One region of the Streptomyces sp. NPDC087844 genome, then DNA from elsewhere that is predicted to be linked to it. Evidence: predicted binding sites of a transcription regulator. Region 1 holds the regulator's gene; the other holds the start of a gene.
What was found. Region 1 encodes HspR, which represses chaperone genes until heat shock. Its sites were predicted from a motif close to TTGAGNNNNNNNNNCTCAA; they were not measured.
Positions count from the first base shown of each region.

Region 2: lon (endopeptidase La) is a predicted target of HspR. The motif match lies at 1,506-1,524, and genes of this name have one in related genera.

Region 1 covers NZ_JBIUVD010000035.1:945-8,364, forward strand. Annotated here, with positions in the region: gene dnaK (molecular chaperone DnaK) at 1-1,298, shown strand, start outside; gene grpE (nucleotide exchange factor GrpE) at 1,295-1,978, shown strand; gene dnaJ (molecular chaperone DnaJ) at 2,066-3,268, shown strand; gene ACIOKD_RS39710 (heat shock protein transcriptional repressor HspR) at 3,276-3,749, shown strand; gene ACIOKD_RS39715 (MarR family winged helix-turn-helix transcriptional regulator) at 3,856-4,368, opposite strand; gene ACIOKD_RS39720 (amidohydrolase family protein) at 4,559-5,803, shown strand; gene ACIOKD_RS39725 (class I SAM-dependent methyltransferase) at 5,996-6,736, opposite strand; gene ACIOKD_RS39730 (DUF397 domain-containing protein) at 6,729-6,929, opposite strand; gene ACIOKD_RS39735 (DUF397 domain-containing protein) at 6,950-7,189, opposite strand; gene ACIOKD_RS39740 (DUF397 domain-containing protein) at 7,182-7,376, opposite strand; gene ACIOKD_RS39745 (helix-turn-helix domain-containing protein) at 7,387-7,420, opposite strand, start outside.
Region 2 covers NZ_JBIUVD010000024.1:132,474-139,893, reverse strand. Annotated here, with positions in the region: gene ACIOKD_RS34865 (spermidine synthase) at 113-799, opposite strand; gene lon (endopeptidase La) at 1,547-3,973, shown strand; gene ACIOKD_RS34855 (MarR family winged helix-turn-helix transcriptional regulator) at 4,349-4,903, shown strand; gene ACIOKD_RS34850 (hypothetical protein) at 5,035-5,820, opposite strand; gene ACIOKD_RS34845 (nitrate- and nitrite sensing domain-containing protein) at 6,177-7,420, shown strand, end outside.

The DNA.
Region 1 (7,420 bases):
CGACGAACGGCGACAACCACCTCGGTGGTGACGACTGGGACCAGCGCGTCATGGACTACCTGGTCAAGCAGTTCAACAGCGGCCACGGCGTGGACCTCGGCAAGGACAAGATGGCGCTCCAGCGCCTGCGCGAGGCCGCCGAGAAGGCCAAGATCGAGCTGTCCTCCTCCACCGAGACCTCGATCAACCTGCCGTACATCACCGCGTCCGCCGAGGGCCCGCTGCACCTGGACGAGAAGCTCACGCGCGCCCAGTTCCAGCAGCTCACCGCCGACCTTCTGGAGCGCTGCAAGACGCCGTTCCACAACGTCATCAAGGACGCCGGCATCCAGCTGAGCGAGATCGACCATGTCGTTCTCGTCGGTGGCTCCACCCGTATGCCCGCCGTGGCCGAGCTCGTCAAGGAGCTGACCGGCGGCCAGGACGCCAACAAGGGCGTCAACCCGGACGAGGTCGTCGCCATCGGCGCCGCCCTGCAGGCCGGTGTCCTCAAGGGCGAGGTCAAGGACGTCCTGCTCCTCGACGTGACCCCGCTGTCCCTCGGTATCGAGACCAAGGGAGGGATCATGACCAAGCTCATCGAGCGCAACACCACGATCCCGACCAAGCGGTCCGAGATCTTCACGACGGCCGAGGACAACCAGCCGTCGGTCCAGATCCAGGTCTACCAGGGCGAGCGCGAGATCGCGGCGTACAACAAGAAGCTCGGGATGTTCGAGCTGACCGGTCTGCCGCCGGCCCCGCGCGGGGTCCCGCAGATCGAGGTCGCCTTCGACATCGACGCCAACGGCATCATGCACGTGACCGCGAAGGATCTGGGCACGGGCAAGGAGCAGAAGATGACCGTCACCGGCGGCTCCTCGCTGCCGAAGGACGAGGTCGACCGCATGCGCCAGGAGGCCGAGCAGTACGCGGACGAGGACCACCGCCGCCGCGAGGCCGCCGAAGCCCGCAACCAGGGCGAGCAGCTCGTCTACCAGACGGAGAAGTTCCTCAAGGACAACGAGGAGAAGGTCCCGGGCGACGTCAAGACCGAGGTCGAGACGAGCATCGAGGAGCTCAAGGCCGCGCTCAAGGGCGAGGACACCGCCGAGATCCGTACGGCCACCGAGAAGGTCGCCGCCGTCTCCCAGAAGCTGGGCCAGGCGATGTACGCCGACGCGCAGGCTTCCCAGGGTGCCGCCGGCGCCGAGGCCCCGGGCGCCGGCCCGGACGCCGGTGCCAAGGCCGCCGACGACGACGTGGTCGACGCGGAGATCGTCGACGAGGACCGTGACCGCAAGGACGGTGCCGCGTGACGGAGGAGACCCCGGGCTTCGACGAGCAGCCCGACGTCCCCTCCGGCGCCACCCCTGAAGACGCCGAGCCGAAGGCCGCCCCCTCCTCCGCGGAGGACGGGGCGGCCCCGGCCGGGGACACGGCAGCAGCTCAGTCAGCAGCCCAGATCGCAGGCCTGACGGCCCAGCTGGACCAGGTCCGTACGGCGCTCAACGAACGCACGGCGGACGTCCAGCGGCTCCAGGCCGAGTACCAGAACTACCGTCGCCGGGTCGAGCGCGACCGGGTCGCGGTCAAGGAGCTCGCCATCGCGAGCCTCCTGACCGAGCTCCTGCCCGTGCTCGACGACATCGGCCGCGCGCGGGAACACGGCGAACTGCTCGGCGGCTTCAAGTCGGTGGCCGAGTCGCTGGAGACCGTCGCGGCGAAGATGGGCCTGCAGCAGTTCGGCAAGGAGGGCGAGCCCTTCGACCCGATGATCCACGAGGCCCTGATGCACTCGTACGCGCCGGACGTCACGGAGACGACGTGCGTGGCGATTCTGCAGCCGGGGTATCGCTTCGGCGAGCGCACCATCCGCCCCGCGCGGGTGGCGGTCGCCGAGCCGCAGCCCGGCGCGCAGCCCGTCAAGGGCGACGAGACGGATGCGGGGACCGCGGCGGCCGACGACAAGGAGAGCGGTGGCCCGGACGAGGGCTGACGTGGAACAGGGCGTACGCGCGCCCCTTTGCAAGGAGAACGTCGAGCGCGTACGTGACGGTGGCGTACGGAAGGAGGGGCGTCGAGGATGAGCACCAAGGACTTCATCGAGAAGGACTACTACAAGGTCCTCGGCGTCCCCAAGGACGCCACCGAGGCCGAGATCAAGAAGGCGTACCGCAAGCTCGCCCGTGAGTTCCACCCGGACGCCAACAAGGGGAACGCGCGGGCCGAGGAGCGCTTCAAGGAGATCTCCGAGGCGAACGACATCCTCGGGGACCCCAAGAAGCGCAAGGAGTACGACGAGGCCCGCACCCTCTTCGGCAACGGCGGCTTCCGGCCCGGTCCCGCGGGTTCGGGCGGCAACTTCAACTTCGACCTGGGGGACCTCTTCGGAGGCGGCCCCCAGGGCGGAGCGGGCGGTGGCGGTCCGCAGGGCGGGGCCGGTGGCTTCGGCGGCGGCATAGGCGACGTCTTCGGCGGACTCTTCAACCGCGGCGGCGCGGGTCCGGGCGCCCGGACGCAGCCGCGGCGCGGCCAGGACATCGACACCGAGGTCACGCTCAGCTTCACGGAGGCGGTGGACGGCGCGACCGTCCCGCTGCGGATGACCTCGCAGTCACCCTGCAAGGCCTGTTCGGGCACCGGCGACAAGAACGGCACACCGCGCGTGTGCCCGACCTGCGTCGGCACCGGCCAGGTGGCGCGCGGCTCGGGCGGCGGGTTCTCGCTGACCGACCCGTGCCCCGACTGCAAGGGCCGCGGCCTGATCGCGGAGCACGCGTGCGCGGTCTGCAGCGGCTCGGGACGCGCCAAGTCGTCCCGGACCATGCAGGTCCGTATCCCCGCCGGGGTGTCGGACAGCCAGCGCATCCGGCTGCGCGGCAAGGGCGCGCCGGGCGAACGGGGCGGGCCCTCCGGCGACCTGTACGTCACGGTGCACGTGGACACGCACCCGGTCTTCGGCCGCAAGGGCGACAACCTCACCGTCACCGTGCCCGTCACCTTCACGGAGGTGGCGCTCGGCGGCGAGGTCCGCGTGCCCACGCTCGGGGGGCCGCCGGTCACCCTGAAACTGCCGCCGGGCACGCCCAACGGCCGCACCATGCGGGCCCGCGGCAAGGGCGCGCTCCGTAAGGACGGCACCCGCGGGGACCTCTTGGTCACCGTCGAGGTGAGTGTCCCGGCGGACCTGACGGGGAAGGCTCGTGACGCGCTTGAGGCGTATCGCGAGGCGACCGCGGAGGAGGATCCGCGGGCTGAGCTGTTCCAGGCCGCGAAGGGAGCATGAGGACACCATGGACGCACCCGGACGCCGTCGGCAGAACTCCTTCACCGGCAGAGCCTACGAGCTGACGGAAGAGACACCGGTGTACGTCATCTCGGTGGCGGCCCAGCTCTCCGGTCTGCACCCGCAGACGCTGCGTCAGTACGACCGCCTTGGCCTGGTCTCCCCGGACCGCACGGCCGGGCGCGGCCGGCGCTACTCGGCCCGCGACATCGAACTGCTGCGCACCGTCCAGCAGTTGTCGCAGGACGAGGGCATCAACCTCGCCGGCATCAAGCGCATCATCGAGCTGGAGAACCAGGTCGCCGCGCTGCAGTCCCGGGTCGCGGAACTGTCGTCGGCCCTGGAGGGCGCGGCGGCGACCATGCAGCAGCGCGAGGCCGCGGTCCACGCCTCGTACCGCCGCGACCTGGTTCCGTACCAGGAGGTCCAGCACACGAGCGCGCTCGTCGTGTGGCGCCCGAAGCGGCCCCCGACGGACTGACGCGCGCGTCAGGACACAGGCGGCACTCGCCCTCGCGAAGGGGCCCGGAGGTTCACCCGAACCTCCGGGCCCTTCCGCTTTCGCGTCCCTTCGGCTTTCGCGTCCCTTACGTGACCGGCGGCAGCGGCGGCCCGCCGACGGCGCCCGGCGCGGGCAACCGGGCGGTGGAGTCCGTGTACTTGAGGAGGAGGCGGGCGAATTCGAGCCGCTCGGCCTCGGGCCAGTCGCGGGTGATGTATTCGAACGCCTGCCGCTGCTGGTGGCGGAAGCGGTTGAGGAGGGCGGTGCCTTCCTCGGTGAGGTGGAGCACCGTGCGGCGGCCGTCCTGCTGCGAGGCCGCGCGGACCAGGTAGCCGTGGGAGATGCAGTCGCTCACCATGCGGCTGGCCACCGAAGGGTCCACCAGCAGGTGCTCGGCGAGCCCGCCGACCGTCATCTCCGCGTCCGCCTCGGCTGCCTCGTCGACGATGTTGAGGACCAGGTTGCGCTTGAGGTCCTTGGGGCCCGACGGGGGGTCGACCGGCGCCTGCATGGTGCGCCGCCTGAGCCGCGCGAAGGCCGCGCCGACGGCATCCAGGAGGGCCTCGCCCTGCGGCATGGAGGCGTCCGTGTCAGTCACCCGCGCAGCCTATCGCATGTGCCTGCACGTCACACATACCTGCACGTCACAGATACATGCACGTCACAGATACATGCACGTCACAGATGCATGCAGACGTGCATGGAGTTGCCAGTTGCATTAATGTGGTTCTCGCGGTGGGGAGCACTCGGCACCAGCGGAGCGATCGGCCTGCCCGGAGGAGAGAGTCATGATCACAGCCATCATCAACGGCAGGGTGTTCGACGGTGAGCACGTGCGGGAGGACACCACCGTGGTGCTGAACGGTGCGCGGATCGTCCAGGTCGGAGGTGAACCGCCCGCCGGGGCGGAGACCGTCGACGCCAGGGGCGGCACCCTGCTGCCCGGTCTGTTCGACGCCCATGTGCACACCTCCGACGAGGCGCTCGCGCTGGCACTGCGGTTCGGGATCACCACCGAACTGGAGATGCAGGGCATGAACACCGGGCCCACCCGCAAGCACATTTCGGAGAACGACTCCCTCGCCGACGTGCGCTCGGCGGGCTTCGGCATCACCCCTCCCGGGGGCCACCCCAGCGAACTCATGCCGAAGGGCTTCAAGCCGGGAGGCCACCGCGGGCCGGGCGAGGGGGCCGCGCCGCGCGAGATGCCCCTGATGCCGTTCTCGACCACGCCCGAGGAGGCGGTCGGTTTCATCCCCCGGCTCGTCGAGGCGGGCTCGGACTACATCAAGTTCATGGTCGACGACGGCAGCGTCGAGGGCCACCCAGGGCTGCCCATGCTCGACCAGGCGACCCTGACCGCCGGTGTCGCGGAGGCCCACCGGCACGGGATGCTCACCATCGCCCACACGCTGACCGTCGACGCGACACGGATGGCGATCGAGGCCGGCATCGACGGTTTCGCCCACCTGTTCATGGACCAGCCCCACACCGACGAGATCATCGGCCTCATCGCCGCCTCCGGCGCGTTCGTCGTCCCCTGTGTCGTCCTGAACGCCTCCATGATGGGCATCACGGGATCGTCCCTCGCCGAGGACCCACGCGTCGGGTCACGCCTGAACGAGGCGTGGACGAACGTCCTGAACACGAGCTACGACCGCTATCCGCAGGGCAGGCTGGAGGACGTACTGGCCTCGGTCAAGGCCCTGCACGACGCCGGCGTCGACCTCCTGGCGGGCACCGACGCGGCCCCCATGCCGCTGATGTTCATGGGCGGCGTGATCCACGGCGCGAGCGTCCACCAGGAACTCCAGTACCTCGTCCGGGCCGGCCTCACCCCGATCCAGGCCCTGCGCGCGGCGACCGCCACCCCGGCACTCCGCTTCGGGCTTGAGGACCGTGGCCGCGTCGCCGAGGGCCTGCGGGCCGACCTGCTCCTCGTGGACGGCGACCCCACGACCACGATCGGCGACACCCTCAACCTGCGCGAGGTATGGCGCCGCGGCACCCGCACGACGCTCTCGGCCGCATAGGGGGCGTGTCCGCCGACCGAGCCGGTTCCAGCAGGCCGGCCCGGGACGGCCGCGGCCGACGGTGCCGGATGCGTGGACGCCGGTGGTGCGTACTCGCTGGCGTGGCTGTTCCCGATGTCGGGTACCCGGCGCGGTGCGGCCAGGCAGGGCTTCGCCCGTGGGGGCGCGGTGGGTAGGTCTCCTCGCACGGCCTCAGACCCTTTCGGTCTTCGGCCGCCGCGCGACGAAGACGAACTCGCGGCCCGGCCGGTCGGGTGCGTCGCGGACGTCCTCGACGACATACCCTTCGGCCCGCAGGTCCGCCTCGATCTCCCGCCGCTCGCGGAAACGCAGCGTCGAATCCGACGTCAGCTCCTGGCCGTCGGCGGCGAACACATAGGTGTGGCGGAAGCTCACCAACTGCCCGCCGACCCCGGTCACCCGGACCCAGCTCTCGACCGCGCCGACCCCCGGGATCTCCGTCACGCCGTACGAGGCCTCGCGGGTCCACTCCTCCCAGGCGCGCCGGGCCGGATCCCGGGTCTCGAAGACGAGATGCCCGCCGGGCCGCAGGGCTTCGTAGGCACCCCGCAGGGTGGCCTGCCATGCCCGGGCATCGACGATCTGCTGGGCCACGTTCGCCGTCATGGTCGCGAGGTCGACCCGCAGGGGTGGGAGCGTGGTGGCGTCACCGTGGATCCAGCGCACCTGCTCGCTGCCGGGTTTGGCGCGGGCCACGTCGAGGGACGCCCGCGCCGGATCCACCCCGACGACCTCGATCCCGCGTCCGGCGAGCAGCAGCGCGAACACGCCGGTCCCGCAGCCGATGTCGAGCACGCGCCGCACCCCGAACTCCTCCGCGACACGCACGTACGCGTCGAGGTCGCGGCGATCGGGATCGAGAGGGTCGTAGACCGCGGCGAGCCGGGGGTGAGTGAAGCTCTCGTCAGCCATGGCCCTGCGCGCGGGCGCGGACGTGGGCGTGGTGCAGCAGTCCTGCGAGGCCTTGCGGGGTGGTGGCGAGGATGGTGTCGGGGGTGTCGCTCTCGCGGAGGCGGAGGGTTCCGTCGGGGGCGGGGGCTATGTAGAGACACTCGCCCTGCGGACCGCCGCTGAACGTGGACTTCTGCCAGGTGATTTCGGGCACGCCGTCCTCCTTTGGCCTCGTCAGGCTTGGGCCTGCGTGAGAGGGAGCTCTGCTGAGGTGGCGCGGGAGTGGTGCAGCAGTCCTGCGAGGCCCTGCGGGGTGGTGGCGAGGATGACGTTCGGGGTGTCGCTCTCGCGGAGGCGGAGGGTTCCGTCGGGGGCGGTGGCTATGTGGAGGCAGTTGCCCTGCGGGCCGCCGCTGAACGTGGACTTCTGCCAGTTCAGTGCAGCACTCGGATTCTGTTCGGCCTTGTCAGTCATGGGCCCGCTTGGTGGTGCGGGCGTGCTGCAGGAGTGCTGCGAGGCCCTGCGGGGCGGTGGCGAGGATGACGTCCGGGGTGTCGCTCTCGCGGAGGTGGAGGGTTCCGTCGGGGGCGGTGGCTATGTAGAGACACTCGCCCTCTGGGCCGCCGCTGAACGTCGACTTCTGCCAGTTCAGCTCGGGCATCGAGGCCTCCCTAGAGGGTGTAGAGGACGTGCTGGATGAGGGCC
Region 2 (7,420 bases), on a different contig from region 1:
CGCCCGCCCCTGAGTGTGCTTTCCGGAACCAGTGGGGTGATTCCATGACTGCGCTTGACGCTTGAATGATCGGCGTCAGAGCAGCAGGGTACGGGCAGTGACCGTCGCTCGGCTATCCAGGTCTTACCGCGAGATGCACCACGTCCGGAACGCCCCGGGCAACCGGGATCTCTTCGGTACGCACCTGTTGGAACCCGGCATTCCGCAAGGTTCTTGCGAAATCAGGCGAAGGTTTGGCCGACCAAACAGCGAGTACCCCGCCCTCCCGCAACACCCGTGCGCACGCGGCGAGTCCGGCCCGGGAGTACAGATTCTGGTTGCCCTCCGTGACGGTCCACTCGGGTCCGTTGTCGATGTCGAGGCACAGTACGTCGTACGTGTCGGATGTCTCAGTGACGTGAGCGACCAGATCGACCTCGATGATCTCGGTGCGCGGATCCGCGAGCGCGGGGGCCGACAGCTCCGCCAGCGGCCCGGACCGGTGCCAGTCGATGATGGCGCGCTCCCGCTCGGCGACCGCGATGCGGCCCCAGCGGGGATCGGCCGCCGCGTGGACGAGGGAGAAGCCGACGCCGAGGCCGCCGATCAGGATCTCCGGCGCGTCGCGCCCGTCGAGCGCGCCGAGCGCGGCGTCGACCAGCAGTCTCTCCGAGCGGCCGTCGGAGGTGTCCATGAGGAAGCAGCCGTTGGCGATGATCTGCAGCAGTTCGCCGTGACGGCGCAGCACGACCTCGCCGTACGGTCCCTCGCGGCGGTCGATGACTTCGGGGCTGCCGTGCGGAGTGGCGTACGCGGTCATGGGCCCATCCTGGCAAGGCCGCTACGGGCGGGCAGCCGATTTCCGCCGCGCCGGGCGGCTCCGGAACCGGCTCCGTAACCGGCTCCGGAACCGGTTCCGAAACCGCCCGGCGCGGGGAGCACGCTGGGACCTGGACATGGACGGCCTGTGCGGCCGGTGTGAGACCCGCCGGAAGCCGGCTCCGCGGTCCGGTGCACCCGGTGCGCCCGGCGCACCCACGGCCAGATGGCGATCCCGACGGTCAGGGCCAGCAGGTGTGCCCGTTCGTCAGGGTGTCGGTGTCGGGGTCGGGGTCGGATTCGGGTACCGGCCCGGTGTGGGCTGGTCGTGCAGTTCCCCGCGCCCCTTATGAGGCCGGGCCTGGTGGAGGCGCCGGCCGGTGCCGGATGCGCGGGTGGGCTGGTCGCGTAGTTCCTCGCGGCCCTTGTGGGGGCTCGGGGGCGTGTTTCGCGCGCCCTCCGCTGTACCGTCCGGGGCTTCTTCCGTCCCGCCCACCCTCGGCGCGCATGGTCGCGCTGAAACCGACGAAGTACGAGACGTACGGCGAAGTACGGCGGAGTACGGCGAGGTGCGACGAGGTGCCGGCGACGCATCTGTGACGCGGGGACCTGTCCGGACGTTCGGCCGGCGCTCCGGAATATGCCCGCTCCTCAGGTGATCGCTCACAGCGAACAGCGGAAAGGGAACAATCAGAGGCTCACGTGCATTGAGTCGACATAGCTCAACTTGAATGCCGAAGGGGAGATCATGACTTTGACGTCCGAACCGCTCACTCTGCCCGTGCTGCCGCTCGACGACGAGGTCGTGCTGCCCGGCATGGTGGTGCCCCTCGACCTGAACGACGCCGATGTGCGCGCCGCGGTGGAGGCCGCACAGGCAGCCGCCCGTTCCACCGGTGCCAGCAAGCCGAGGGTGCTTCTTGTTCCGCGGATCGACGGTACGTACGCGAACACGGGGGTGATCGGCACGGTCGAGCAGGTCGGACGCCTCGCCGACGGTGACCCCGGCGCCCTGATCCGCGGTCGCGGACGGGTACGTGTCGGCGCCGGTACGACCGGTCCCGGCGCCGCTCTGTGGGTGGAGGGCACACAGGTCGAGGAGACCGTGCCCGACCCGCTGCCCGGCTCCGTGACCGAGCTGGTCACGGAGTACAAGGCGCTGGCCACCAACTGGCTGAAGAAGCGCGCCGCCTGGCAGGTCGTGGACCGCGTCCAGCAGATCGACGACGTGTCCGCGCTCGCCGACAACTCCGGTTACTCGCCGTTCCTGACGACCGCCCAGAAGGTCGAGCTGCTTGAGACCACCGACCCGGTGGCCCGGCTGAAGCTCGCCACCGAGCAGCTGCGCGAGCACCTCGCCGAGCAGGATGTCGCCGAGTCCATCGCCAAGGACGTACAGGAAGGCGTGGACAAGCAGCAGCGGGAGTTCCTGCTGCGGCGGCAGCTGGAGGCCGTGCGCAAGGAGCTGCGCGGGCTGAACGGTGAGGCCGAGGGCGAGGAGTCCGACGACTACCGGGCCCGCGTCGAGGCCGCCGACCTCCCCGAGAAGGTCCGCGAGGCCGCGCTCAAGGAGGTCGAGAAGCTGGAGCGCTCCAGCGACCAGTCGCCCGAGGGCTCCTGGATCCGCACCTGGCTCGACACCGTGCTCGAACTTCCGTGGAACGAGCGCACCGACGACCGTGCCGCCGGGTACGACATCCGGGGGGCCAGGGCGATCCTGGACGCCGAGCACGCCGGTCTTGACGACGTGAAGGAGCGGATCACCGAGTACCTGGCGGTCCGCAAGCGGCGCAACGACCGGGGTCTCGGTGTCGTGGGCGGCCGGCGCGGCGGTGCCGTGCTCGCGCTCGTCGGCCCTCCCGGCGTCGGCAAGACCTCGCTCGGCGAATCCGTCGCGCACGCCATGGGCCGCAAGTTCGTCCGGGTCGCCCTCGGCGGCGTACGGGACGAGGCGGAGATCCGCGGTCACCGGCGTACGTACGTCGGCGCGCTGCCCGGCCGGATCGTACGGGCGATCAAGGAGGCCGGGTCCATGAACCCGGTGGTCCTGCTCGACGAGATCGACAAGGTGGGCTCCGACTTCCGGGGCGACCCGGCGGCGGCCCTCCTCGAAGTCCTCGACCCGGCCCAGAACCACACCTTCCGGGACCACTACCTGGAGGTCGAGCTGGACCTGAGCGATGTCGTCTTCCTGGCCACGGCCAACGTGCTGGAGGCCATCCCGGAGGCACTGCTCGACCGTATGGAACTGGTGCGGCTCGACGGGTACACCGAGGACGAGAAGGTCGTCATCGCCCGCGACCACCTGCTCCCGCGCCAGCTGGAGCGGGCCGGTCTTGAGACCGACGAGGTCACGCTGGACGAGAGCGCGCTGCGCAGGCTGGCAGGCGAGTACACCCGCGAGGCGGGCGTACGCAACCTGGAGCGGTCCGTCGCACGGCTGCTCCGCAAGGTCGCGGCGCAGCACGAACTCGGCGAGCGGAAGCTGCCGTTCACGGTCGGCGCGGACGATCTGCGCGCGCTGATCGGCAGGCCGCACCACGTTCCCGAGTCCGCCCAGGACCCGGCCGAGCGCCGCACCGCGGTGCCCGGTGTGGCGACGGGCCTCGCGGTCACCGGCGCGGGTGGTGACGTCCTCTTCGTCGAGGCGTCCCTCGCCGACCCGGAGACGGGCGCGGCGGGTCTGACCCTGACCGGTCAGCTGGGTGACGTGATGAAGGAGTCGGCGCAGATCGCGCTCTCCTTCCTCCGCTCCCACGGCGCCGAACTGGAACTGCCGGTCGCCGACCTGAAGGACCGGGGCGTGCACATCCACTTCCCGGCGGGCGCGGTACCGAAGGACGGTCCGAGCGCCGGAGTCACGATGACGACGGCACTGGCCTCACTCCTGTCGGGCCGGCTGGTCCGCACGGACGTGGCCATGACCGGTGAGGTCTCGCTCACCGGCCGGGTGCTGCCGATCGGTGGCGTCAAGCAGAAGCTGCTGGCCGCGCACCGGGCGGGCGTCACCACGGTGATCATCCCGCGGCGCAACGAGGCCGACCTGGACGACGTCCCGGCCGAGGTGCTGGAGAAGCTCGACGTCCACGCGGTGACGGACGTCCGCCAGGTCCTTGAGCTGGCGCTGGCGCCGGCCACCAACCGCGCGGCGACGGAGGTCGCGGCGGCGGCGTGAGCGGCGTGAGCCGTGTGAGCCGTGTGGCCGTGTGACCCAGGCTCCGGTGGCGCAGTGACGGACGCCATCGGTCGGTAGGGCCCGGGCCCCTCTTCGTGAGGGGTCCGGGCCTTCCGCGTACGACGTGTGCACGGGGTGCGGGGTGCGGGGTCAGCCGTTGGCGAGTGCCACCACGCGGTCGAGGGCGCCGTTGAACTTGGGTTCGTGCAGTACGTCCCCTCGGCGGCCTTCGCATGGACCCGGCCCATCGCGCCGAGGCGCGTAGGGTTCGGCGGCTGCCCTTGGTCCATTCCTGCGAAATACTGGCCGAGCTGCGGCAATGGCGGTCTTTGGCGGAAACTTTCAGGATCGGGAAACCGGGTCATGGGTGCTGACGTGCACGAGGGCGGTAAGGACGAGGGGCACCGGGCGGAATCCGGCGCTCCGGGGAGTGGTGTGGACCAGGGGGCCGGGGTTGGCGGGTCCGTGGATCAGGGGTCTCTGGATCGCGGGACCGTGAATCACGAGTTTCTTGCTCTGGAGCGTGAGCTGACCGTGCTGCTGAGGCGGGCGCGCGCGTCCTCCGGGGAGATGGTCCGCGAGGTCCATCCCGACCTGGAGTCCTCCGCGTACGGGTTGCTCGTGCGGCTGGAGGAGCGCGGGCGGCAGCGGGCGACCGAGCTTGCCGCCTACATCGGGGTCGGCAAGGCCACGATGTCGCGGCAGCTGCGGGCGCTGGAGGAGCTCGGGCTGGTCGCCCGGGAGCCGGATCCCGCGGACGGGCGGGCGTGGCTCGTTCACCTCACGGAGGTGGGGCGGGAGCGGTTCGGGACCGTGCGGGATGCTCGGCGGGCGCGGTACGTTCGCGAGCTGGCCAGTTGGGAGCGGGCGGAGGTGGCTGAGTTGGCCCGGTTGTTGCATCGGCTGAATCGTGGGGTTGAGCGGGGCTGACCGGCCGCAGGGGTTGTTCGTCGGGTGCAGGACGGTGGGGGTTTGTTGCGCCGTTCCCCGCGCCCCTGAGGACGTCGGCTGGCCGTGCGTCGTCCGCTTGTTGCGCCGTTCCCCGCGCCCCTTCAACAGGTTCACAGCTCGGCGTGGACCACCGTCGCGTCGTCGTGTGTCTTGGAGCGGCCCAGGAATGTGGCGGCCGTGTCCGCCAGTTCCAGGGCGCGGACGCGGTCGATCAGAGACTGGCCGCCCTCCTTGCGGATCAGGGTGAACAGGTCCGTCCAGTCGCCCTCGCCGAACTTCTCCACCCAGCGGGTCGCGCCGTCCGTGAGGGCCGTGAGGGCGCGGACCTCGGAGCGGGGGAGCGTGCCCGTGACGGCGCGGGCCGCCACCGAGGGGTCCGCCGCGGCCGTGAAGAAGCCGCCCTCCTTGTTGCGCAGAATGGCGTCCGTCGCCGCGGCCGACCTCAGCGTGGCGTGCGGGACGCGCGAGAGGCGGTCGTCCAGGACGGGGATGACCGCTCCCGCCGGGGATTCGATGAGCAGCGCCGAGTCGGAGAGCACCAAGTACTCGACCGACGCCTCTGACCAGCGCGCCAGCACCACCGTCGCCTGGGGGGTGCGCGGGTGAGAAAGGTCACAGGTGGTCCGATGGGCGTCGGCTGTACGGGTGATGGCATGGCCCAAGACCTCAGTGAGCGTCAGATCTCGCCGTGAAACGGACAGTTCACTCAACGCGCCACCGAGCCGGGCGGTGAACCAGGGGACGGAATGCAGACATCCCTGATCGGTCGCGGGAGGCGTCACACCGTCCAGGACGACGATCGAACCGCCTTGTCCTGAGGCGGGAAGCCCGACCGATGCGTAGTCCTCGTCGGGGCGGGTGGGGTCACCGGGTACCGAGATCAGTTCCGAGCGCATCCGGCCAGTCTGCACGACCCCTTCACGAGCTTCACCAAAGGCTGGCAACCGTCGGTCAAATGGTCCGGACAAGCAGGTCAGGCGCCTGTTTTGCGACGGATTCACCGACTCCGGCGAAGCGTGGCGGCGCATCCTGCCATCGGTTGCCGTGGACGTCCAACCGGCCTGCCGCGCAGGGGTCTCGCACGCGCCAGGGGAACTTGCCGGGCCGCTCCCCGGCGATGTTCACTCCTTCGTGTGGCGGGTCAGGCGATGCGCGACCACTGCCCACCGGCACTGGGAGGGTCGGGAGCCGAACCGGGACGACACGCGAGTTGACGGATCGTCACCCGGGCCCATGGGGACACGAGTCAAGAATGCGAGCACCGGTGCAGAAAATGCGGCCTCGGCGCAATGGCAGGCAGCCGGCCTCGGGCGGAGCCTCCGGGCCCACCCCGAACTCACCGGCACCGCAGGACACTCCGCAACCCGCGGGACGAGGTCGACCCGCGCACGTACGCAGTCGGCTGATCGTCGCCGTCGCCGTCGTGGCCGCCGCGATCGCCGGAGCGGGCGCTCCGTCCGTGATCGCCGCCTCCGGACAGCTGAACGACTCCCAGAACCTGGTGACGTCGGCCGAGCGGACCCAGGACGCCCTGGCCCTCGCCCACTCACTGGCCGACGAACGCGACGAGGTCACCTCGTATCTCGCGGCCGGCCGCCCCAAGGGCGCAGGTCCCTCGGAGCGCCGCAGCGCCCGTGTGGACCGTCAGGTCGACGAACTGCGCGTCGCCGCCGTCGAGGCGGACGCCCCCGCGTCCTTCCTGGAGACGCTCGACGCGATCGCCGCCGTCCGCAGGTCGGCGCTCAGCGGAGAGGGCAGCGCCCTCGAAGCACACCAGGCGTACTCGACGGCCCTCACCGAACTCCACGGGCTCGCCGAGGACCTGGCCGAGAAGATTCCGCCCCGCGCGGGCTCCGGCGCGCACGCCCTCGCCGACCTCGACACCGCCGTCCAGCAGGCCGCCTCGACCCGTGGTCTGCTCCTCGCCGCGCTGAGCGTGCCCACCAGCAGGCAGACCACCACCGACCCCATCACGGGCCTGCCCACCACGACCACCACGTCGTCGGCCGCCGCGACGAAGCAGCGCGACGCGCTCACCGCCGCGGCCCAGCAGGCCAACGTCCGTGAGCAGGCGGCCCTGGCCGACTTCGCCGGCACCGCGCCGAAGGCGGACCGGACCTCGTACGACTCCACGGTCAACGGGCCGGATGTCGCGTCCGCCGAGAAGTACCTCGCGGGCCTGGCGGACCAGCCCACGCTCGCCGACGCCGAACTGGCCACCAGCATCAAGAAGCTGGACGCGGCGCTCTCCTCGCGCGTCGAGCTGATGCGCGGCGTAGAGGCGTCCCTCAACACCCAGCGCGCCAAGGAACTCGCCCAGCTGCGCGACGACGACGTCACCGCGCTGGAGATCCGGGTCGCGATCCTCGGCGCGCTGATGCTGCTCGCCGTCGGTGTCTCCACCGGCATGGCCCGGTCGCTCACGCGCCCGCTGTCCGTTCTGCGCCGCGGTTCGGCACGTCTGGCCGCCGAGCCCGGCACCGGCGACCCGGTCAA